Regions from separate parts of the Paenibacillus sp. FSL W8-0194 genome, predicted to be linked through region 4. Evidence: riboswitches for the same ligand, from Rfam matches in the RefSeq annotation. Region 4 holds a riboswitch; each other region holds the start of a gene.
What was found. A riboswitch is a leader RNA that binds a small molecule or an ion and turns the genes downstream of it on or off. The one in region 4 is predicted to bind cyclic di-AMP.

Region 1 (6,092 bases), 3.0 Mb from region 4:
GAGATTCAGCCCGGCGTCGATTATTATTATCCGACCGATTGGGAGGTTCAGCTGATCAATAACCTGAAAATCGGCAACCTGGATACGACGATGCAAATCTTGCACGAAATCAGCGAGGAAAACAAAAAGCGGCGGCTGCCCGAACCGAGCGAAACCAAGCTGGTATCCTTGTTGATGGAAACGATGCTGAGGGTGCTGCATGAGCTGAACCTGGACACATGCCTATACGCCAAGCAATTCGCGAGCCGGGCGGGAGCGGGGGACATCGGCGGGATGTGGAGCTACGTTTTTGAGGTCGGCACGTTAATTTGCGAACGGAAACGCTATGCCAATACTTCGCCTTCGCTTGCCGTCGGCAGCGAGCTGCTTCAATTCGTGAACCAGAACTATACCAGCGCCGACATTTCGCTGAAGCAGCTGGCGGAAAGATGCGGCATGTCGGTATCCCATGTCTCCAAAATCTTCAAGGAAGTGTCCGGCATCAACTTCTACGACTATTTATGCCGGCTCCGGATGGAAACGGCCAAGGAGCTGCTGCGGGAGAAAACATTCGGGATGGACGATATCGCCCGCCGGGTAGGGTACGAAAACGTCTATTCCTTCAAACGTGCTTTCGTGCGGTACGAAGGCATCAAGCCGGATGAATACGTGGAATCGGCGATGTGAATCAACCGCTCGCCTCGTCCATCTGCCGGCAACGATATTGGGCCGGCGTCATGCCGGTCGCTTTTTTGAAGGCGGTAAAAAAATGGCTTTTCGTCTGAAACCCGGCTTGCTGCGCGATTTCGGCAACGCTCATGTCGGTCTCCGTGAGCAATTCCTTTACCTTTTCGATCCGCATATTCAAAATATAATTGGACAGCGACATTCCGTAATGGTCGAGAAACAATTGACGGGAATATTTGGCGGACAACTCGATGTGGTCGGCGATGCTTCGACGGATAGTCTTGGATCGTGAATGTGGTATCGACCGAACACCAGAAACAGCCCGTTCAAAAATACGGTGTTCCATGTGACGCGCAGCCAGTCATTGGTTGAAAAGAAAAACTCGAAGTTTCTCCATCCTACCCATTGACTTCCCAATAGACCGTCTGAAAGCCGGTAATTCTGAAAGGCAAGCAAATGTCCCAGCATCGGCGTATACGCAAAGACAAGCAGGAACAGCATGCCGGGAAGCGCAAGCAGATACAGATAACGGTTCTTTGCGACCTCATGGATAAATCCGTGATGTCCTCTTTTATTGTTGTTCAATCATTCACCTCCCTGCGATCCATGGAATGAAGATGCCTTATGACACCATTATCGTAGCAGCGGTTCAAAGGCTTTGAATAGTTCTGATTGGTACGAAGGAGTTCTTATATGGCTGATGGGGAGGTATTCATTTTTCCCGCCAAGTTCTGTATCGATCTCGGAAGAGCGCCTGGTTATAACAAGATGAACGTTGTATAAATCAAGGAAACGGAAGCTATCGGTTGTAAATGAATGATTGGGCAGGATCAGGGGCCGGAAACCGGCAAAAGCTATAAAAAAGGCCATGAATTCTATTGTAACCAACCTTTACAGTTCGTCGGCTCAGGCGTATATTCAACTCATTATGAAAAATCTTTGGTTCATGAATGGATTACGCTGAATTTTCAATCGCGAAAAGCGGGGGAACCACATCGGCACCGGCATGCATTCCGAGTCTTCATGGATATAGCCGGCTGCTTGGGGTGAATCGGATGAAGAGGCTGCCTTGGATCAGCTTTCCGTCCGTAGGGCAGCTCTCACGGCCCGAATCCGACAGCTAACCTCGTAAGCGTCGCTAGGAGAGAGGAGTGAAACTGTGAGTTGTCAACGAGCACAGGGTATCCGCTCTGTGTTTTTCTGTGCGAAAAAATAACATGAATGTCTATGATCGCTGAATTTCCGTTCCGGCGGAAAACGGGGGAACCGGCCGTGACAACCAACCGTTCGTCACATGGGGTGAATCTTGAAATCGCATTCGAGTAGGGCTACTCTTGGTCCGAATCCGACAGCTAACCTCGTAAGCGTGAGAAGAGAGGCTGCTTTTATACATGCCAAGCAAGGTTTATTTTGCCTTGCCTGAAGAAGCATGGAAAGAGGGTTCCTCTTTCCGTGCTTCTTTTTTTGACATGAGCATTTTGCCGACGTTAACGAATGTTCGACCCACATATAAAAAACACATCGACAGACCATGCATAGCGGGAGGAGAAGGAAGTTGCCTAACATACAAGTGAATGGAACGTCGCTATATTACGAGACGCATGGCAGCGGGGTGCCGATCGTCTTTATTCACGGACATCTTTCATCTCATCATAGTTTTGAGCCTCAAGTGGAATATTTCAGCAAAAGGGCGAAGGTCATCGTCCTCGATTTGAGAGGTTACGGCAATTCGGGTAAATTGAATGTGGAAGTCGAGGAAATCGTCGACACCCAGTGCAGGGACCTGAAAGAGCTGCTGGATAAGCTCGGCTTGCCGAAGGTAACGCTGGTCGGCTGCTCGAGCGGCAGCCTGCTGGTGCAAAAATTCGCGGAAACCTATTCGGACCGCGTCAACGCGCTTGTGCTGGTGGACAGTTATTTTTACGGGCCGTGCGGCCCTTTCGGCACGAAAAACGGCATCTGGAAGCTGCTGGAGGCGTGCAGCTGGATTTCCTATTATCTTCCTGCCGAGTTTTTTCTCCGGTCGCTGCGCGTAACGTATCACAGGTGGATTCCGGCCTACAGCATTTTAAGGAACGAGCTGTTTCATAAACGGCCGACCGAGTCGATCAAACAACGGATGGCGCTGCTTAAGGCGGATATCGATCCGGTGTTGTCCCGGCTGCGGATGCCGGTGTTATGCGTGGCCGGCAGGCAGAGCGAATGGTTCGTCAACCAGATGAACAAGGCCGTGGAGCGGTTCGCCTGCGCCCAGAAAGCGGTGATCGAGGACGCGATTTATCCGAGCCATTTGTGCCAGCCGCGGGAATTTAACCGCATTTTGCTCAATTTTTTGATCGACCAAAAGCTTTTCCGGATGGAGCAGCAGCATTCGGGCTGAAAACGGCTTCCGCCGGCAACAATGAGGGATGTGCCGCTAGGGTCGGCGGAAAGCATCCGGCAAAGGTGATGACATGAATAAGGAATACAGACAGCTGAAATCGCTGCTGAAGCTGCTGGACCGGGAAGAACGGTGGTTTACGTTCGCAGAGGTGGAAAGCGAGCTGGGCGTATCGGACAAATCCGTCCGTAAGATCGTCGAGTCCGCCGTCCCCCTGCTGCCCCCGTCCATGCAGATCGAGGTATCCAGGGGGAAGGGCATCATGTTCCGCCGGGACCGGCATGGGACAAGCATTCAGGAAGTTTTGGAACCGCTGCTTCGGGAAACGCCGTATTTCCGCCTGATGCAGCGTTTGTTCATGCATGACGGCAACACCTCCGCCGAGGAGGTAGCGGAAGAGCTGTATATGAGCTTTTCTTCGTTCAAAAAATGGATCATCCAGCTAAACCGGGACGAACTGCGCCCGTTTCAGCTGCGGATCACGTATTCGGCGCCGGCGCTGAAAGGAAACGAAATCCACGTGCGCTATTTTTTATGGAAACTGTTTACCGAGGCTTATCCTTACACCGGATGGCCTTTTTCGAATGCCGATTACGCGCGTCTGGACGGCTGGGTGGCCGAGATCGAGCGGGAAAACGGAATGATTTATTTTTTGAACGCAAAACGGAGTTTGTCGTTCCTGATCGCGATCGTGCTCGAAAGGGTCAAGCAGGGGCACCGGGTTGCGCTCAAAAGCGGAAGCTACGCATGGGAACGCCATCCGTTTTTCGGGCCGGTCCTGAAGATGTCGGAAAAGCTGGCTGCGGCGTACGGCATCGTGTTGCCCCGCGAAGAGGTTTATTTTTTGCAGTCGATGTTCAGCTTGAGCCAGTATCACGGCAAGGACGGGTTCCCTGTATTCGGGGGAAGGGCCCTTGCTTCAGAGCAGGAAGACGATGCAGAAAGCCGGATGTCCGGCCTGCTCATTTCGATTCTGGAAAACGCATTTCCGGCGCTGAACGCCAGCTCCCGTTTTCTGGCCGAAATCCGGGAATTCATGGACAAGCTGCGCATCGATAACGCCATTCCCGAGCTGATGGCCGTCTCGCACAGCCACCTGACCAGGTATATCCGCGACAAAGAGCAGCCGATCTATGCGGCGGTATCGGAATGCATGCGGCAATGGCAGCGGAGTTTTCCCGAGCTCATGTACAACGACTATCATTTGACCAAACTGACGTTTATGGTTAGCGCAAGCCTCCGTTATAAAAGCAAAAAGGCGTTTTTGATCATCGGCGAGGAGTTTTCGGTGCGCCATTACGTCGCGAACCTGATCAAACGGGAAATCGGGGACGACCTGACGATCGAAACCTCGATTTTGCACGGGCTGACCGATGACATCATCCGGGAGCAGCAGATCGATTTCGTGATCAGCACGATGCCTGTCTCCTTGACGAGCGTGCCGACCGTTCTGATTTCGACCATTCCGACGAAAAGGGACCTGGAGAACATCCGCCAGGAGCTGATGTCGTAAATAGCATGGTCCTTTTTCTTCCGTTTCCAACGGCAGCATTTGGGCTAGTTTCGGCCGCGGATTCCCTTTAAGATGACTACTGTAAGCGATCACAGAAACATCGCTCGCGAGTTTAATCCAAAGGGGAAATGCAACATGAGTATTCATCTGGGAGCCAATGCCGGAGACGTCGCGGAACGGGTGCTGCTGCCCGGCGATCCGCTGCGCGCCAAATTCGTGGCCGAACATTTTCTGGAGAACGTTCGGTGCTACAACGAGGTCAGGGGGATGTACGGCTTTACCGGGTTGTATAAAGGGGTTCCGGTTTCGGTGCAGGGGACGGGCATGGGAAATCCGTCGATGAGCATTTATGCTACCGAGCTGATCCAGGATTACGGGGCGAAAAAGCTCATCCGGATCGGCACCTGCGGCGCGATGCAGAAGGAGCTGCAAATCCGCGATCTCGTGCTCGCGCAGGCGGTTTCTTCGGACAGCAACATGACGGAGAAAATTTTCCTCGGCTGCAACTATGCGCCGTCGGCGGATTTCGGCCTGCTGATGAAAGCGTACCAGGAGGCCGTTCGCCGCAGCGCTAACGTGTCCGTGGGCAATGTGTACAATTCCGACGAGTTTTACAGGGAGACGATGGCAAGGCTTCATAAATTCATGGAGTTCGGGGTGTTGGCCGTCGAGATGGAGAGCACGGCGCTGTATACGCTGGCCGCCAAATACGGGGTTCGGGCATTGACGATCCTGACGGTGGGAAGCCAGCTGCTGACGGGCGAACGCTCCGCGCATAAAGACAGCGAGCAGTCCTTTAATCTCATGGCGGAAATTGCGCTGGAGACCATTATAGCGGACGCGTAACGCTGTAGATCCGGAAAATATTGTGATTTAATTCACAAAAAATGGGGGAGACATCATGAAATATGTGATCGCTCTGATTGGACTTGTCGTCGTGCTCGCGCTTGCCTGGCTCGTCAGCTCGGATAAGAAGAACATCAAATTCCGTCCGATTCTCGTCATGATTGCGCTGCAGATCGTGCTCGGACTGATTTTGCTGAAGACAAGCATCGGGGAATTTTTGGTCAGAGGTTTTGCCGACGGCTTCGCGAAAATTTTGAATTTTGCGAACGAAGGCACGGATTTCGTGTTTGGCGGCATCGTCAACGAAGGCATCCATTCGTTTTTTTTCCACGTCCTGATGCCGATCGTGTTCATGTCGGTGCTCATCGGCATTTTGCAGCATTATAAAATCCTGCCGTTTATCATTAAATACATCGGCCTTGCGCTCAGCAAGGTGAACGGGATGGGCAAGCTGGAGTCGTACAACGCGGTCGCTTCCGCCATCCTCGGCCAAAACGAAGTGTTTATTTCCTTCAAAAAGCAGATCGGCCTGCTGCCGCGGCAGCGGCTGTACACGCTGTGCGCATCCGCGATGTCGACCGTGTCCATGTCGATCGTCGGTTCGTACATGACGATGCTCAAGCCGGAATACGTCGTGGCCGCGCTCGTCTTGAACCTGTTCGGCGGATTCATTATCTCCTCGATTGT
Region 2 (6,092 bases), 1.2 Mb from region 4:
CCAAGCGAGCGAATCGCTCCATACTTCTCCAACGATATACGCCTCCGGATTCGCTTTTTTGACCACGTTTCGGAAATCGCGCCAGAAATGATGGTCGATTTCGTTTGCGACGTCCAGGCGCCAGCCGTCCAGGTTGATTTCTTTGATCCAATATTCGGCCACGTCGAGCAAATAGGCTTTGACTTCGGGATTGGCCGTGTTGAATTTCGGCATGTTCCCGAAAAAGCCGAAGGTATCGTACGTCGCGATTCCGTTTTCGACCCGGACCGGAAATTTGTTGATATGGAACCAGTCCTTATATTTCGATTTTTCCCCGTTTCGGATCACGTCCTGGAACGGCGGGAACTGCTCGCTGCAATGATTGAACACGGCGTCGAGCATGACCCGGATGCCTTTGGCGTGGCATGCGTCGACCACCCGCTTGAGCAGCTCATTGTCCCCAAAGTGCGGGTCGACCTGCTTATAATCGACGATGTCGTATTTGTGGTTGGACGGCGACTTGAACAGCGGCGTAAAATAAATGGCGTTAATGCCCAGGTCCGCCAGATCGTCCAGATGGTCCAGCACCCCTTGGAGGTCTCCACCGAAGTAGTTGTCCGTTTTCGGCTTGCCGCCCCAGGCTTCGGTTCCCGGCGGATCGTTGCGCGGGTCGCCGTTCGCGAACCGTTCGGGCATGATTTGATAGAACACGGCATCCTTGGCCCAATCCGGCACTTTGAACACATCGATTTCATGTATGTACGGGAATTCGTAATATCCACCCGGCGGAGGCGGACAATTGCGGTAAATGCCGCTGTCGACCATGTACACCGTTTCGGAGCCGGCCGAAATGCGGAACCCGTAAGATAAACGTTTGTATTTGGGTTTGACCGCCGCCTCCCAATAATCGAACATTTCGTCGGAGGCCGCCTTGTCCATCGTAATTTCAAAATAGGTGGCCTTCCAGTCGTATTTGTCCCCGGTCATTGCGACGACCGAAGTCACGTCGTTTTTTTTCGTTCGGAATCTCAAATGAATGGTCCGCGGATCGTAAGCATAAGCCCACTTGTTGCGGGGCACGTGGTATAAAGCCTCCAATAGCATGACACTGCACCTCCAATAAATCCTCTATATGCTGCCAATCATGCGGTCGGTCGTAACGGTAGTATGCTCCGAAGCATGATTCGGCAATGTATCATGTAGGTTAATTACCAATCTAAAGTCGAAATGAAACGGATAGGTCCAAGTGTCTGGAAATATATTGTAATTAGATGAAATTACGTGAAAATACATTGCATAAAAATGCAGTTTGTTGTACGATAAAACATGTTTTCTGAAAGCTGATTGCGACATGCCATCAAGTCCATACTAGCGTTAATCCAATCAAACAAAGACAAAGAACAAGGGGAGATAGATCATGAAAAAATGGGGTATTTTAACGGTATGCCTGGTGTTGGCGGGAAGTTTGATCGCCGGCTGCGGCAATAAATCGTCCGAGCAGGACGCCGGCCAAACCGGCAGCAAAACGGAAGGGAAAACGATCGTTCTCGGAACAAGCGCCGATTTTCCGCCTTACGAATTCCACAAAATGATTGACGGCAAAGACCAGATCGTCGGTTTCGACATCGAAATCGCCAAAGAAATCGCCTCCGACATGGGCGCGACGCTGGAAGTGAAGGACATGGATTTCAAAGCGCTGCTCGGCGAATTGTCCACGGGCCGCGTCGATTTCGTCATTTCCGGGATGACCCCGGACGAAACCCGCAGAAAACAGGTGGATTTCTCCAACAACTATTATAAAGCGCAGCAAGCCGTCGTCGTCCGCGAAGCAGACAAAGACAAATACAAAACGATGGACTCGCTTAAGGGCGTATCCTTCGGCATCCAGACCGGTTCGATCCAGGAAGATATCGCCAAATCCATTCCTGGGGCCCAAATCACCGGCCTCGGCAAAATCAACGACATCATCATGCAGCTGAACTCCGGCCGCGTCGACGCGTCTATCATGGAAAAGCCGGTTGCGGAAGCTTTCATTAAAAACGTCAAAGGTCTGACGATTGCCGAAGCCGTGCCGGAATACGAAGAAGACGGTTATGCCATCGGCGTGAAAAAAGGCAACAAAGAGCTTCTCGACCAGATCAACAAAACGCTGGACCGCCTGAAATCGGAAAACAAAATCGATCAATTCGTATCCGAGGCAAGCGACCTCGCCGCGCAAAAATAAATTCGGCGACATAATAAATAGGCACGGAGGAAAAATATGCGGAAGCCATTTCCGCTATTTTTTCTGCCCCGGGGTGCCGGCGGCATGTCGAATCTATGAGGGATTCCGTGCTGCTTAATAGGCTCCGGTCCCAGTAATATAAGGAGGAACAGACCGTTACATGGACATTTTTAATATTTTTTGGACGTATCGCTCCTATTTCTTCACGGGAGTTCAATACACGCTGCTGCTTGCGGTCATCGGCGTTTTTTGCGGTTTTATACTCGGCATGCTGGTTTCGCTGCTGCGGATGTCCCGGATTCGGGTTCTTCGCTTCATCGGATCCATCTGGGTTGAGTTTTTGAGGGGAACGCCGATGCTCGTGCAGCTGTTCATCATCCATTACGGGCTCGTCTCGTTCGGCATCAAATTTTCAGCCATTGAGTCGGGCGCGATTACGTTAACGATCAACAGCTCCGCTTATTTGGCGGAAATTTTTCGGGCGGGCATTCAAGGCGTCGACAAAGGGCAGGCCGAAGCCGCCCGTTCGCTCGGGATGAGCAAAGCCATGACGATGAGGCATATCGTCCTTCCACAAGCTGTTAAAAGCGTGCTGCCGGCGATCGGCAACGAATTCATTACCATTATCAAAGAATCTTCGATCGTGTCCTTTATCGGGGTCGGCGATTTGATGTATCAAGCCGGGGCCGTCAACACCATCACGTATGATTACCTTAAACCGCTGCTGATCATCGCCGTGATTTATTTCATCATGACGTTTTTGCTTTCCAAGCTGCTTGGTTTGTTCGAAAGGAGGTTGAGAACGGATGATCACCGTTAAAGATCTGCATAAATCGTACGGAAAACTGGAGATTTTGAAGGGCGTCGACATCGAAATCGCGAAGGGGGAGGTCGTCGTCGTCATCGGCCCGAGCGGATCGGGGAAAAGCACCTTCCTCCGCTGCCTGAACTTGCTGGAAGTTCCCACGAGCGGCGAAATCATGTTTGAAGGCGAGTCGATCACCGGAAAACGGCATAACATCAACCTGACCCGCGAAAAAATGGGCATGGTGTTCCAGCAGTTTAACCTGTTCCCGCATAAAACGGTGCTGCAAAACATTACGCTGGCTCCGGTCAAAGTGAAAAAGATGCCGCAGGGCGAAGCTGAAAAAATCGCGATGGACCTGCTGCGGACCGTCGGGCTGGAAGACAAAAAGGATGCTTATCCTTCCCAGCTTTCCGGAGGGCAGAAGCAGCGGATCGCCATCGCGCGGGCGCTGGCCATGCAGCCTCACGTGATGCTGTTCGACGAACCGACGTCGGCGCTGGATCCCGAGATGGTCGGCGAGGTGCTCGAGGTCATGAAAAAGCTTGCCGAAGGCGGCATGACGATGGTCATCGTGACGCACGAGATGGGCTTCGCCAGAGAGGTCGGGGACCGCATTATCTTTATGGACGGCGGTAAAATCATGGAAGAAGGAACGCCTGCCGAGGTGTTCAACAATCCGCAAAATCCGCGAACCAAAGACTTTTTGAGCAAGGTACTATAGAGATCCCATATTTTCAAGCTTCGGGCTTCGTTTGCTGCCCGGGGCTTTTTTTGTGCGATTGTAACTTTTGCTTCATTTTTTTCGAAATCTTTTTGCGCGAAAACGCCTTGATAATGGCACTTTTTTGGTGGGAGATTGCAATTTGGTAACATTTTCATGCGCACAGGTTACAAAATTGTGATATATTGAATGAGCCAAAACTTTGGAACGAAAAGTGCGGGGGACCATTTCCACCGTGAATCACCATGTTCACTTGGGGTGAATCGTATTCGATCGTAGGGTTGTCTCCTCAATCCGAACCCGACAGCTAACCTCGCAGGCATGAAGGATTTTAAGGAGGAACTATGAAAAAGAGATTTATGAAAATGAAGTTTTTTGCAGCGGCGCTGGGCATTGCATTGGCGGTACAGGCCGTGCCGGTCCATGCGGATTCCGTCCATGTAGCCAAGGAAGGCGACACTTACTATACGCTTTCGAAACAATACGGCGTGAACCTGAACCAATTGATGAACGCAAATCCGAACATACCGGCAACCAACATTTACGCCGGATTGAAGCTGAACATACCTGCAAGCGAAACGATGAAAGCCTATGCCGATCCTGCTCCGGTGGCGATTTCAGCATCGCTTAACGTCGATTCCGGCGAAAAAGTCGTCGAAGCTTGGGGCAAGACCTTCGCTTACAACAAAACGCTGAAAGTCAAAGCGACGGCATATTCCTCGGCCGCCAGCGAAAACGGCAAATGGGGAGCCGTCGACTATTTCGGGAACCCCTTGGAGCTCGGCACGATCGCGGTCGACCCGTCCGTCATTCCGCTCGGCACGAAAGTGCTCGTAACGGGGCACAGCTTCCCGGGCCTTCCGAAAAAAGCATTCGTGGCGACAGCCAGCGATACCGGCAGCGCGATCAAAGGCAACCGCATCGACATTTTCGTGCCGGGAAGCCCTCAGTCGGTCAGCAACTTCGGTTTCCAGGACGTCGAACTGTATTTCATTAAATAAGATGGCATCCCGTCATCTGCCAATATACCGGAACGCTAAAACAGCCTCTGCGATGAATTCGCGGAGGCTGTTTTGCGGTTGAAGCCGTCATTTGTCTTTTTGGATTTTCAGCAGCTTCGGCACGGTCACGAACGTGTATCCCTTTTGCTTCAGTTCTCGAATGACTTCCGGCAAGGCTTCGATTGTTCCGGTCAAATCGGAAGTGCTTCCGCCTCCGGCATGCTGCAGGATGATGGAGCCTTGCCCGGCCGCGGTCATGATGTTTTTTTTGACGGTGTTTTTGCCGATGCCTTTCCAATCCAGCGAATCCACGTTCCAGTTCACGATCTTGTATCCTTCCCGCTTGGCCCAGCGCAGCTGGCTTTCGGTAATGTCCCCGTAAGGCGGCCGGATGAGCTTCGGCTTGTAGCCGGTCAGGCCGTACAAAATGTTTTCCGTTCGGATGATTTGGTCCATGTATTCGGACATGGTCAACTTGTGGAACTGGGGATGGTTGTAGGAATGATTTCCGATGACATGTCCCTCCCGCACGATGCGGGCGACAAGGTCGGGGTGTTTTTTGGCCCGGCTGCCGACGACAAAAAACGTCGCTTTCACTTTGTTTTCGGACAAGATGCGGAGCACCTGCGGCGTAAACCGGGGATCCGGGACGTCGTCGAACGTGAGGGCGATTTGCTTGACGCGGGGGCCGTGGATTTTGAACGTATCCGGATATTTTTTGATCAGCTGACCCAAGGTCAGCGTCTGGTTCTCCTGTCCTTTTTCCGCCCGGCTGGTTGCGCCGGTTTCCTTGGCGGGATGGGAGGGAGAGGGTTCTGTCAGCTTTGCCGCTTGAAGGCCGGGGTCTGGGCAAAGGAGGCTGATCAGAAGCAGCCCCAAACAGGCTTTGCCGAGATAGGCGTTTCTCATAACGGTAATCGGCTCCTTTCGGCGGTGTGCTCATAAATGAAACGGTCTCTACTGTTATGTCCCGAATTGGAAGGAATTATGATGGATGGGCCAAATCCATGCCGCATATTGCCAACATTCCGGGCCGAAGGTGTATAATAATGTGTGCAAACTTGTCCTGTTGAGCAAGATATAGGCATAACCACAAGACTAAAGCTCGCTGAAAGGAGACTTAAGCATGGCGGATTTATTTACACCTTACGTATTAAAGGGATTGTCATTAAAAAATCGGATCGTGATGCCTCCGATGTGCCAATATTCGGTACAGGCTGAAGATGGCGTTCCTAACAACTGGCATTTTGTGCATTATGTTTCCAGGGCGGTCGGCGGAACAGGACTGATCATCGTCGAGATGACGGCAGTGCATCCGGATGGGCGCATCACGAACCGGGATACGGGAATTTGGAGCGA
Region 3 (6,092 bases), 2.4 Mb from region 4:
TCCCCCGGTCACGGAGCTGAAATCCCCGCCCGCTTCTTTCATGACCGGAGCCGATTCCCCCGTAACCGCCGACTCGTCGACCGACGCAAGCCCTTCGATGACCTCGCCGTCGCCCGGGATCATTTCGCCTTGGGACACAACGACGATGTCGCCTTTGCGCAGCTCCGTGGAATTCACCGCGATGATTTCGGAACCGACGCATTTGTTCGCGGACGATTCCTTTTTCGTTTTTTTCAGGGCGTCGGCCTGCGCTTTCCCGCGCCCTTCCGCAAGCGCCTCGGCAAAGTTGGCGAACAATACCGTAAACCATAAGATCAGGAACACCGCCAGATTAAAACCCGTGCGTCCGGCGGTATTGAAATACCCCGGAAACAGCACCATCAGCAGAACGACGAACGTTCCGATTTCCACCACGAACATGACCGGGTTTTTCATCATGACGACCGGATTCAGTTTAATGAAGCTGTCCTTCAGCGCCTGCTTCACGATGCTTCCCGTCAGCATGCTTTTTCGTTTTCCGTCCATGATTTTCTCCACCTCGTTTATCCATCGCTTAACATGCGTTTTTCGATGGGACGCTCCCAGCGAACCATCGCTTCCGTTTGCAAACCATTTCGACAGGCCCCTTACATCGTCAAAAACTCCGCGATTGGCCCCAGCACGAGCACAGGCAGGAAGGTCAAAGCCCCGATCAGGAGCACCGTTCCGACCAGAATCCCGGCAAACAGCTTCGTATCCGTGCGGAAGGTGCCGATCGATTCGGGAACGGGCTTCTTCCGCGACAACGAACCGGCCACGGCGAGAAGCGCGATGATCGACACATACCGTCCCAAAAGCATGACAAGCCCCGTGCTGACGTTCCAGAACACCGTGTTATCCCCCAGCCCTTCGAAGCCGGAGCCGTTGTTCGCCGCGGATGACGCAAATTCGTACAACGCCTGGCTGAGCCCATGATACAGCGGATTCGAAAGGGCGTCCGTGCCGAGATGCGTCAGGAACGAAATGGCCGTCGGCGCCAAAATGATCAGCGGATGCGCCAGGACCGCGACGGCGATCAGCTTCATTTCCCGGCTTTCGATTTTGTTCCCGAGAAACTCCGGCGTCCGCCCGACCATGAGGCCGCAAATGAACACGCCCAATATGGCGTACATCAGCATGTTGACCAGCCCGACGCCTTTGCCCCCGAAGACGACGTTCAGCATCATCTGAGCCAGCGGAGCCAGCCCGCCGAGCGGGGTCAGCGTATCGTGCATGTTATTGACCGAACCGGTCGTCGCCGCGGTCGTCACCGCCGTGAACAAAGCGGACTGCGCCACGCCGAAACGAACTTCTTTTCCTTCCATGCTGCCCTGCGAAGCGTCGATGCCCAGCTGATGGATCAGCGGGTTGCCGCTTTTTTCCGAGACGTACGTCAGGGACAGGAACGCCAGGAACAGCACCATCATGGCCGAAAAAAGAATCCAGCCCTGCTTGCGGTTGCCGGCGAAACGCCCGAACGTGTAAGGCAGCGCGGCCGATATCGTCCACATGCTTAAAATTTCGATGACGTTCGTGAGCGGACTCGGATTCTCGAACGGATGTGACGAGTTCGCCCCGAAAAATCCGCCGCCGTTCGTTCCCAGATGTTTGATCGATTCCAGGGACGCTACCGGCCCCATCGCGATATGCTGCACAGCGCCGCCAAGCGTGTTCACGGTCACCGCCTGATCAAGCGTCTGCGGCACCTTCAACCCCACAAGCACCAGGGTAACGATCAACGCGAGCGGCAGGAACACCCGGACATGGGCTTTGACGAAATCCTCGAAAAAGTTGCCGAGTCCGCCCCGCCGGCGGGTTATGCCCCGCATGAAAGCGATCGCCACGGCCAGGCCGGACGCGGCCGACGTAAACATCATCATCGTGATGACGATCATTTGCCCCAAATACGACATGCCGCTTTCCCCGCTGTAATGCTGCAGGTTCGTATTCGTCATAAAGCTGATGACGGTGTTGAAGGACAAGCTCGCCTCCATGTTTCCCGTCCCGTTCGGGTTTGCCGGCAGTCCGCCCATCCATCTCAGCGCCGCGTAACTTGCGGCCACCAGCACGACGTTCGTCGCCATCATGCTTAGGGCGTATGTTTTCCAGCTCATCCCGGAGCGTTTCCGAAGACCGATGACGGCATAAAAAAACTCCTCCACGGGACCGAACATCCGGTCCGTCCAGTTCGCCTCGTTAGAAAATACGTGGTAAATATAACTGCCTGCCGGTTTGACCAACAGCAGCAGCACCACGATCACGATGCCTATCTGCAATATATCCAAAATCGTTTCCTCCTCTTATAAGCGGGTCGAAGGCGTCTAAGCCTGCTCCGCCCGGCCTTTCTAAAACCGTTCCGGATGGATCAAGGCATACGCCAGGTAGACGAACACAAACGCCGTCAGCACCAAAACCACGATCATCGGCCTTCGCCTCCCCCATCCACGACATGGCCGCACCACATGAGGAACAGCAAAAAGATTCCGAACACGCCCGCAAGCGTTAAAATCATTAAAAAATCCATCATGGTTCAACGCTCTCCTTGTCAAATCCCTTATTTCAGCAAAAATCCGACTTCGCCGTTCAACGTGTGAATGACGTGATCCGCGCCAAGCCCCCGGTAAATGCCCGGCGAGTGATGCGCCCGGGTGATTACGTATATCGAATCCGGCGTCCAAGCACGGCAAATTTGCAAGTAACGGCACGTTAAATTCAAACTGTTTTCGAATATAAAAATCCGGCCGATCCGCCACTCAGGCACGACCCATTCCTCCGTGTTGTTGGTATGGAGCCGGATGACTTTGGAGACGCCCAGCTTCTTCAGATCGCGTTCTTCCTTGGCATTGTTCGTCAGCGCGGCGAAAGGCCGCTTGAGATAGATCAAAAGCTTGATAAAATTGCGCCCGGCCTCGTTCGGGGCCGTCACGACGATGAGTTCCTCCTCCACGGCTCTCGCCTCCTTTCGTTTCTGGATCGGGCAATCCGCAACAATCGCACCTTTTATTAAAAATGCTTATCCGAAATGCTGACCCGAATAAAAAAAAGCCGCAGGAAAGAGGATTCTTTCCCGCGGCTTCCAACATCCATGACCAAAGAAAGCCATGAAATATCGCTCACGACGAATGGGGCCTCTCCCGATACGCTTACGAGGTTAGCTGACGGATTAGGGCGTGAGAGTCGCCCTTCCCCCGTCCGGTTTTCGGACAAAGGGATTCACCCCGGCGCCATCCGCTTGTGGAAGCAAACGGCGCGTTGGTTCCCCCGCTTCCGGCCAAAGCCAGAATTCAGCGTTAAAGACGTTTCTATTGACTTTCATCCATTTTGTGCAACGTTGCGTTTTTGGCAATAAAAAACCACAGAGGTCATCCGATCCCCTGCGGCCGATGTTCATCGATCACAAGTTTCATCATTCCTCTCTCAGGCGACGCTTACGAGGTTAGCTGACGGATTCGAGCGGTGAGAGTCGCTCTACCCGCGATCGGATCCATGGCATCCGTTCGCAGGATTCACCCCGGCGCCTCCCTGCCTTCCGACTCTCACACCGGACGACGGGACGCGCGATTGGTTCCCCCGATTTCCGCTTCTTCAAACGGAAACTCAGCGATTTAAAAATGGAAACATGTTCAATTACGATTTGAATCATACACCCGCGTGCATCGGCATGTAAAGGAGACGCGAAATCGTTATCCGCGTAAAATGACGACCCTAGCATACAGGTTACCGCTTACAAAAGTCTTTATCTGCGCCAAGCTCTCGCATGCTCTCTATTTTTCGCGTTTTTGGCAATGGATTCGAAAGCCCCTTCTATTGCGTTCCTTTGAATCGGATCCCTTTTTCCGCAAACCGGCCGGGCCCAATCGAATCGTGAACCATTGCCCTATGGCGACCTAAAAGCATAAAGAATGGAGCAAAACAAAAAAGAGGCCGCATTGGCCTCTTTCGTTATATGTGAGTCTATGGAATTTCCCGCGGCGGCAAAAGCTTCTTTTTACGGACGAACGCTTGGATGGCGAAACATTGCCCGGTGCAACAAAAAAATCCCTGCAAAACAGGGATTTTCTCGGTCAGATCGTCAATGCGGTAGAGAGGACTCGAACCTCCACGGGCATACGCCCACTACCCCCTCAAGATAGCGTGTCTGCCATTCCACCACTACCGCATAATATTAACTTTTGCAGCAACTCTGTTATTATACACCGATTATCACGATATGTAAATAGCTTATTTCTTTTATCCAGTCCGATCCCAGGGAATATATGATCCGTTGCGTAAAAACGGGCCGTGGACCAAAGCCCGTTCATTCCTTCAACAGCTTGCCCAGCTTGGCGACCGTATCGCCTTCCGCCGTCGGAACGTTGATCGTGACGGTCAAACCCGGGTCGTCGGACGTCACAAACGAAACCTGCTCGAATTCGAGCCTGCCCGCGGCCGGATGATGAATGATTTTTTTCCCTTCGGGGCCGTTTAAGACGTCATGCCGCGGCCACCACGCCCTGAATTCTTCGCTTGCGCGGTTTAATTCCCCGATCATGTCCGTCCACCATGGATCCCCGGCGAATTTGGCGTAGTTTGCCCGAAATTGCGCCAGACGGTGCCGGGCATGGGCTTCCCAACGTTCCCGGAGCAGGCTGCGGACATCCGGGGAGGTAAACGTACGCCAGACGGAGTTGCGTTCCCTTGCCGGCATCGTTTCATATTCTCCATACACCATGCTGGCGATCCGGTTCCATCCCACGATGTTTAAGCGCTGGTCGGTCACGTAAGCCGGGCTTGTTCCCTGCAGGTCCAGAAACCGCTGAAGCGCCGGCGTAATTTCCGCGGCAGCCTCCTCCGAAACGGGGGGATACTGCTGCAAAGCAAGCAGAAACAGATGTTTTTTTTCATCGGCATCAAGCTGCAGGGCGCGCGCGATGCTCTCCGTCACCTGGGAAGACACCTGTATGTTTCGGCCCTGTTCCAGCCACGTATACCAATCGACGCTGATGCCGGCAAGCAGCGCCACCTCGCTGCGCCGAAGTCCCGGAGTCCGCCTGCGCCCCTCCACCTTCAATCCGGCCTGCTCCGGCGTCATCCGGGCGCGCCGGGTCCGCAAAAACTGGGCAAGCTCCCGAAGACGCTCCCCATCCGCTTTTTCCCACAAGTGCTTCTCCTCCCCTTCCCGTTCCCTAGGAGAATTTCTCCTAGGATAAACCCTCATCTAGTCCCATGATAAGAACCATTATACACTTTCCCGGTAACGGCGATGACTGCCGAATTTGCCTTTACGGAGGGATTGTCTTGGAAAAAGCGATGAACATCCAGTCCGACGGCCGCTGGAAGCCGGCTAAAGCGCTGCTGCTGCTCGGACTGTCGATCGGATACTTTATGGTGCTGCTGGACACGACGGTAGTCAGCGTCGCGCTGCCCGCGATCCGCGCCGACCTTGGCGGCGGGATTTCCGGCCTCCAATGGGTCGTCAATGCGTATACGATCGTGTTTGCCGGCTTCCTGCTCTCGATGGGCGGGCTAGCCGATAAACTGGGAGCGCGCCGCGTCTATGCCGGAGGCCTGGTCCTGTTTCTGGCCGCTTCGGCCTTGTCCGCGGCCGCCCCTTCGCTTGGCTTGCTGATCGCCTTGCGCGCCGTTTTGGGCATCGGAGGCGCGGCTCTGACGCCGGCCTCGCTAGCGCTCGTTGCCCATGCGTTTCCCGAACCGTCCGCACGTGCCAGGGCGCTTGGCATCTGGGCTGCGGTCACCGGGATCGCCATGGCTGCCGGGCCCGTTGCGGGCGGCCTGCTGGCCGATTCGCTCGGGTGGCGAAGCATCTTCCTGCTGAACGTGCCGCTTGCCGTCATCAGCTTGGCCATCGTCCTGCGGCTCGGCGCCGAAACCGCCCGCAAGCGGCGGCAGCCCCTGGATTGGACGGGCCAATGGACGGCTGTAACGGCCATCGCCGCGTTATCCTTCGCGCTCATGGAGGGATCGGCTTACGGCTGGGGATCGCCGATCGTGATCGCCGCTTTCGTCCTGACGCTCGTCAGCGCGGCTCTCTTTGCGCGGGCCGAAAGGAAAGGCCCCGACCCGCTGCTTCCGCT
Region 4 (6,092 bases):
GCCCATTCCCGCGATCATGCCGGACAAAGCCGCGGGAATGACCCCCGTCTCGCGTACCCACATCATGAACAGAAGCTCGCGCCAAGTCCATTTGACCTTCCGGTCAGGCAGCGCGCAGAGCAGGATGGTAAGCGGTCGGGCCACGAACATGAGCACCAGGACCGCCGCAAAGCTAGGCCAGAAATAATCGCCGAGCGCCTGAAAATCCACCTGGCTGCCGAGCATAATGAAAATCAGCATCCGCATCATGATGCTCGTATTGTCGGCAAAAGCCCCGGTTTCCTCCAGCTTGTCGTCCATCGACAAACCCATCGTGTCCGCATTTCCCCAGACCAGCCCGGCGACAAACGTCGCCATAAATCCGCTGACGTGCAGCATGTCCCCTATTAAATAGGAAGAAAGTGCAACGACGAGCATCGCGATGGTCGTATAGTCCTTTAACACGCCGAGGCGGAAATGGGCGACCAAATAGGTGAGAACGACCGAAACGACCGCCCCGACGGCAATCCCGCCGACGGCCGTTTTGACGAATTCCCAAGCCATGTCCCCGGCTTGCAGCGCCTTTCCTCCCGTAACCGCCGCAAGCAGCGAAAACGTCAGGATCGAACCGGTCGCGTCGTTGAACGCCGATTCGCTTTCGACCGTTTCCCTGACCCGTTCCTTGATTTTCACCTGTTTAAAGACGGGAATGATCGAAGCCGGGTCGGTCGAGGCAATGACGGCGGCCGCGAGAAACGAAACGATCCAATCGAGCCCAAACAAAAAATGCACCGCGGCGCCCACGATGCCTGTCGTAATAATTACGCCGGGGACGCTCAATAGCGACAGGGTGATCCAAACCTTTCGCAGTCCGCCAAAGCTCAGGTTCCGGCCGCCATCGAACAGGATCAAAGCCGAGCCGGCCGTCAAAATAAACTGATTGATCAGCGAGCTGCTTTCCGCATGGATCAGGTGCAGACCTCTCCCCAGCACCATGCCGGCGATGATAAACACGGCAACGTCCGGCAAACGAAGCCAGGATGCCAGCCTTCCGGCCAACATCCCGACGGTAATGATAAAGAGCAGCAGGATTAAAATATGATGAATGATTTCGGTCGTCTGGGTTTCCACGTTAACTTACTCCCATCTAGTCTGCATTGACGGCTTCGCTTTCGAACCGGTCGATGTTGTCGTTCGCGCCGATGATCACCATAATGTCGCCGGCGCGGAGCTGATCCATTGCGGTCGGAGCGACGATCACTTTTCCCTGGCGGTGGATCGCTACGATGCTGCAGCCGAATTTGGCGCGGGTGTTGATTTCGTTTAACGTTTTGCAGTCCAGTTTTTCAGGCACCTTCATTTCGACGATGCTGTATTCCTTGGACAGCTCGATGTAGTCGAGCAGGTTCGGCGTCACAAGCTGATGGGCAACCCGGATCCCCATGTCCTTTTCCGGAAAAATGACCCGGTCGACGCCCAGCTTCTCCAGCGCGCGCCCGTGAAGCACCGAAATCGCCTTGGCCACGACCGTGCGCACGCCCAAATCCTTCAGCAAAATCGCGGCCAGGATGCTCATCTGGATATCGTCTCCGATCGCGACGATGCCGCAGTCAAAATTGCGGATCCCGAGCGATTTGAGGACTTCCTCGTCCGTGGCGTCGGCCACGACGGCATGCGTCAAATATTCGCTCATGTCGCTGACGACTTCCTCGTTTTTATCGACCCCGAGCACCTCGTATCCCAAATCGACGAGCTCGAGTGCAAGGCTGGAGCCGAAACGTCCCAGACCGATGACGACAAACTGCTGTGTTTTCATTCTCTCCTGATACTCCTTATTTAATCAATTTCTGTTTTCTTTGAAACTAGCCGATAATGATTTTGCCTTCCGGATGCCGGTACAGCTCTTTGCCTTTTTTCGGGCCAAGTGCGTAAGCCAGGGTCAGCGGCCCAAGCCGTCCCGCAAACATCGTGAGACAGATCAATATTTTCCCGACCAGCGTCAAATGCTGCGTAAGTCCAAGCGAAAGCCCGACCGTCCCGAAAGCCGAAGTCGTTTCATACAAAATGGTCAAAAAGTTGCTGTCCTCCGTCGTCGAAAGCACCATCGACACCCCGACCACCAGAAACAACGCGAGGAAGGTGATCGTCAGCGCCTTAAAGATGCGATCCTGCGCCAGGCGGTAGCGGTAAAGCACGATATCGTCGCGTCCGCGGATCATGGCGATGACCGCGCCGACCAGAATGGTGAAGGTGGTCGTTTTGATCCCGCCTCCGGTGGATCCCGGCGATGCGCCGATAAACATCAGGATGACCATGAAAAACTGGGACGCTTGCCGCATGCTTGCGAGATCCAGCGTGTTGGCCCCCGCGGTCCGCGGCGAGACCGATTGGAAAAACGACGCAAGAATTTTGCCGCCCCAATTCAAGGAACCGAGCGTTTTCGGGTTCGTGAATTCGAAAACGAAAATGACGATCGCCCCGATCAGAATCAGCGCCCCGGTCATGGACAGCACGATTTTCGTATGCAGCGAAAGCTTCCGTTTGTGCCGGTAATCCACCAGGTCCGACATGACGATAAATCCGATCCCGCCCGAAACGATCAAAAACATGACGACGATATTGACGAGCGGATCGTACACATACCCCGTCAGGCTGTTGAAATGGCCGAAAAGGTCGAAGCCCGCGTTGTTGAACATCGATACCCCGTGAAATATCCCGAAGTACACCGCCCGGCCGACCGGCATGTCAAAGGACCAGCGGATGGCGAACAAAACCGCTCCGCAGCCTTCGATCACGAGCGAAAAGATAAGCACCTTCCGGATCAGCCGCACGATGCCCTCCATCGTGTTCTGGTTCATCGCTTCCTGGAGGATCAGGCGGTCGCGCAGCGAAATCTTCCGCTTCAGCACGAGGGAAAACAAGGTGGCCATCGTCATGAAACCGAGCCCCCCGACCTGAATCAGCAGCATAATAACGACTTGTCCGAAGGTGCTGAAAAACGTTCCCGTATCCTTAACAACCAAACCGGTAACGCAAGTCGCCGAAGTCGCCGTAAACAAAGCATCGATGAACCGGAGCGGCTTGCCCGTCGTGTTCGAAATCGGCAAGGTGAGAAGTATGGCTCCGATCAATATAATGCCGGCGAACCCCAATACAAGAATTTGCGGGGGAGCCAATCGAAACCACCTGATTTTCGCTGTCAACATAGTCACCTCTTTAAAAAAGTCAAAAGAAAAAAAGCATCGGAAATCCAATGCCTTTCGGTTTGGTTCCTGCTGCATAACGCCTACGAGGTTAGCTGACGGATTCGGGCATGCACAGGTTGCCCTATTCGCTATGGATAAAAGCGAAATTCACCCCAAAATAATGGTTCCCCCGTTTTCATATCGAAATTCGGCGTACGGATTATTCATTTGCTTCAAAGATTATAATCCTATTCGTTTTACATCACAAAGCCATTATTCGAATGAATACGTGGGAATACGGCCCGATTGCATCGCAAATCTCATAAAAGTCTGCCTTTCTCTCGCGTTTACAATCACTTTCCACGATTTTCATCATTTTTTCACGGCCAATGAGGGAGAAAACTGGCTTTCGAGGGACATCGTATGCTATGTTTACGTTTATACTAGGTATATATCTTTACAATCCAAACAAAGGGGGCATTTCATGAATCCCGTCGGACAACCGCTGCGGCTCAAAGCCAATTACAAATGGCTGGGCATTTTTGCGGTCATCGGACTCGTTTTATTCGTCTTGTTCCAGATTCTCCCTTCCACCGCCTCGGAAACGCTGGAGCAGCAAAACACGAAGGTCATCAGCAAGGCGGAGGCCCAACGCGCCGCGGAGGCCTTCATGCAAAACACGCTGCATTTGGAGCCGGACCCGAGCAAGGACGCGGTCATCACGTACCAGTCCAACTCGGATCTATACGGCTATTTGTCGCGGGAAAAGCTGCTGAACGAATACAACAAAACGTTTGAAAAAAGTTATCCCTACGACGTGTTCCGCGTCCGTTTGGCCGAACGCCAAAACGAAGGTTACGCCAATATCGACGTACATATGAATTCGGGCAAGGTCGTCGCTTTTTCCGTTACGCCCCGCTATTCGAATTATGCCGCGGCCATGGCGGACCCGAATAAAACCAAACGCGAAACCAAGCTGAAAATCGTGGAAGGCGGCCTGTCGCTGGAGAAAAAAGAAGAGCTTGCCGCACCTTGGCTGCAGCAAATGGGTCACGACCCGGGCAAGCTGGAGCTGTCGACCAAAGAGAACGAGGCGGGACTCGTATACACCGACCCGAACCGGGCGATCGGCCGTTCAAGCCTTCAAGTCAAATTGACGTTCGAGGAAGGGAAAGTTCATTCCTTCGAACAGACCTTTAGCGTGCCGGAGGCGCATGCGGCCTACGTCGAAAAGGAAACGTCCAAAGCCAAATGGCTGACCATCTTGGGCTACGGTCTGCTGACGTTCGTGCTAGGCGTACTGGCCATCGTATACAGCGCGTTGACCCGGGCCCATACGTCGTTCAAGAGGGGCATTTTCCTGAGCGTGTTTTATTTTGCGGTCGCCACGTTCAGCACGTACAACATGCTGCCGGTATTTCAAGGCGAGGGGGTTTCGAATTTCGGCCTTGTCTTCATGCTCGGTTTCCAGACCTTCTTTAACCTGGTGATGGCTGCCCTTTTGTACTTCTCGCTCGTGGGCGGGGACGGATTATGGCGCAAAGCCGGCATCAATGCCTGGGCCAAAGCCAAAGAACCCGGCTACGGGCCTTACGTGCTGCACAGCATGTACACCGGGTACCTATGGGCGTTTATTCTGATGGGCGTCCAGTCCGTCATTTACATCGTGCTCGACAAAACGATCCACAGCTGGTCGACGACCGATGCCACGCAATCGCCGTACAACATGTTATATCCTTGGCTGCTGCCGATTATGGCGTGGATGGCGGGCATTTCCGAGGAAGCGGTCTACCGCCTGTTCGGCATTCCGATGCTGAAAAAGCTGCTGCGCAGCACGTTTGCCGCCTGTCTGATCACGACGCTGATTTGGGCGCTCGGACACACGCTTTATCCGATTTACCCCGTCATTACGCGTCCGATCGAACTGACGGTCATCGGGCTGCTGTTCAGCTTCATTTTCCTGAAGCACGGCTATATCGCCGCCATGTTCAGCCACGTCGTCTTCGACAGCGTCCTGATGAGCTTCAGCCTGTTCGCGCTGGGCGACGTGCCGGACATCATCGCGGGCATCGTCACGATCGTCATGCCTGCCGTCGTCGCTTATATCGTTTACCTGTACAACCGCAACAAAAAGAAAGAGGAGCCATATGTCATGACTCCTCATCCCGGAGGGCTGCAATAATTTGTTTGGCGAGCTTGTCTCCGATGGAAAGAGGCCGGAAATCTTCGATGCTGGCCTCTTTTATTTTTTTCAGCGATCCGAAATGCTTCAGCAGCAGCTTGCGCCGCTTCTCGCCGATGCCCGGGATCGAATCGAGCTTGGACGCCACCATCGACTTGCCCCGCTGTTCGCGGTGGAACGAGATGGCAAAACGGTGAACCTCGTCCTGAATCCGCTGCAGCAAATAAAACTCCTGGCTGTCGCGCGGCAGGTCGACCGGCTCCGGCGGGTCGCCGACCATAAGCTGCGCCGTTCTATGTTTGGCGTCCTTGACGAGTCCGCATACGGGTATGAACAATCCGAGCTCGTTTTCAAGCACGTCGACCGCGGCCGAAATTTGGCCCTTGCCTCCGTCCACGACGATGAGATCGGGCATTTCCAGGTTCTCCTTCAGCACGCGTTCATACCGGCGGCGGATGACCTCGCGCATCGTTTCGTAATCGTCCGGTCCTTGCACGGTGCGGACCTTATATTTGCGGTACTCCTTTTTATCCGGCTTCCCGTCGATGAAAACGACCATGGCGGACACGGGATTGGCCCCTTGGATATTCGAGTTGTCGAAAGCTTCGATACGGTGAAGATGTTCGATGCCGATATATTGGCCCAAGTTAGCTGCCGCTTTCAGCGTTCTTTCCTCGTCCCGCTCGATCAGCCGGAATTTTTCGTCCAAGGACACCTTCGCGTTTTCCACGGCCATGCCGACCATC

Region 1: linked by a shared signal. The riboswitch ahead of MKY58_RS19355 (alpha/beta hydrolase) and the one ahead of MKY58_RS05480 (TrkH family potassium uptake protein) in region 4 are both predicted to bind cyclic di-AMP.
Region 2: linked by a shared signal. The riboswitch ahead of MKY58_RS10950 (3D domain-containing protein) and the one ahead of MKY58_RS05480 (TrkH family potassium uptake protein) in region 4 are both predicted to bind cyclic di-AMP.
Region 3: linked by a shared signal. The riboswitch ahead of MKY58_RS22530 (hypothetical protein) and the one ahead of MKY58_RS05480 (TrkH family potassium uptake protein) in region 4 are both predicted to bind cyclic di-AMP.

What each region holds. Positions count from the first base shown of each region.
Region 1 covers NZ_CP150205.1:4,247,029-4,253,120, reverse strand. Annotated here, with positions in the region: gene MKY58_RS19370 (helix-turn-helix transcriptional regulator) at 1-666, shown strand, start outside; gene MKY58_RS19365 (helix-turn-helix transcriptional regulator) at 668-889, opposite strand; gene MKY58_RS19360 (hypothetical protein) at 844-1,251, opposite strand; cyclic di-AMP (ydaO/yuaA leader) riboswitch at 1,615-1,816, shown strand; cyclic di-AMP (ydaO/yuaA leader) riboswitch at 1,889-2,049, shown strand; gene MKY58_RS19355 (alpha/beta hydrolase) at 2,222-3,046, shown strand; gene MKY58_RS19350 (helix-turn-helix domain-containing protein) at 3,120-4,559, shown strand; gene deoD (purine-nucleoside phosphorylase) at 4,695-5,405, shown strand; gene MKY58_RS19340 (NupC/NupG family nucleoside CNT transporter) at 5,461-6,092, shown strand, end outside.
Region 2 covers NZ_CP150205.1:2,447,467-2,453,558, forward strand. Annotated here, with positions in the region: gene MKY58_RS10930 (alpha-glycosidase) at 1-1,083, opposite strand, end outside; gene MKY58_RS10935 (transporter substrate-binding domain-containing protein) at 1,397-2,203, shown strand; partial or broken gene MKY58_RS10940 (amino acid ABC transporter permease) at 2,370-3,023, shown strand; gene MKY58_RS10945 (amino acid ABC transporter ATP-binding protein) at 3,010-3,732, shown strand; cyclic di-AMP (ydaO/yuaA leader) riboswitch at 3,915-4,069, shown strand; gene MKY58_RS10950 (3D domain-containing protein) at 4,098-4,733, shown strand; gene MKY58_RS10955 (polysaccharide deacetylase family protein) at 4,821-5,642, opposite strand; gene MKY58_RS10960 (NADH:flavin oxidoreductase/NADH oxidase) at 5,860-6,092, shown strand, end outside.
Region 3 covers NZ_CP150205.1:4,919,924-4,926,015, forward strand. Annotated here, with positions in the region: gene kdpB (potassium-transporting ATPase subunit KdpB) at 1-525, opposite strand, end outside; gene kdpA (potassium-transporting ATPase subunit KdpA) at 627-2,303, opposite strand; gene MKY58_RS22530 (hypothetical protein) at 2,573-2,965, opposite strand; cyclic di-AMP (ydaO/yuaA leader) riboswitch at 3,143-3,318, opposite strand; cyclic di-AMP (ydaO/yuaA leader) riboswitch at 3,428-3,631, opposite strand; tRNA gene MKY58_RS22535 (tRNA-Leu) at 4,095-4,177, opposite strand; gene MKY58_RS22540 (helix-turn-helix transcriptional regulator) at 4,316-5,158, opposite strand; gene MKY58_RS22545 (MFS transporter) at 5,296-6,092, shown strand, end outside.
Region 4 covers NZ_CP150205.1:1,282,050-1,288,141, reverse strand. Annotated here, with positions in the region: gene MKY58_RS05490 (cation:proton antiporter) at 1-1,110, opposite strand, end outside; gene MKY58_RS05485 (TrkA family potassium uptake protein) at 1,127-1,795, opposite strand; gene MKY58_RS05480 (TrkH family potassium uptake protein) at 1,842-3,185, opposite strand; cyclic di-AMP (ydaO/yuaA leader) riboswitch at 3,248-3,388, opposite strand; gene MKY58_RS05475 (type II CAAX endopeptidase family protein) at 3,649-5,346, shown strand; gene uvrC (excinuclease ABC subunit UvrC) at 5,315-6,092, opposite strand, start outside.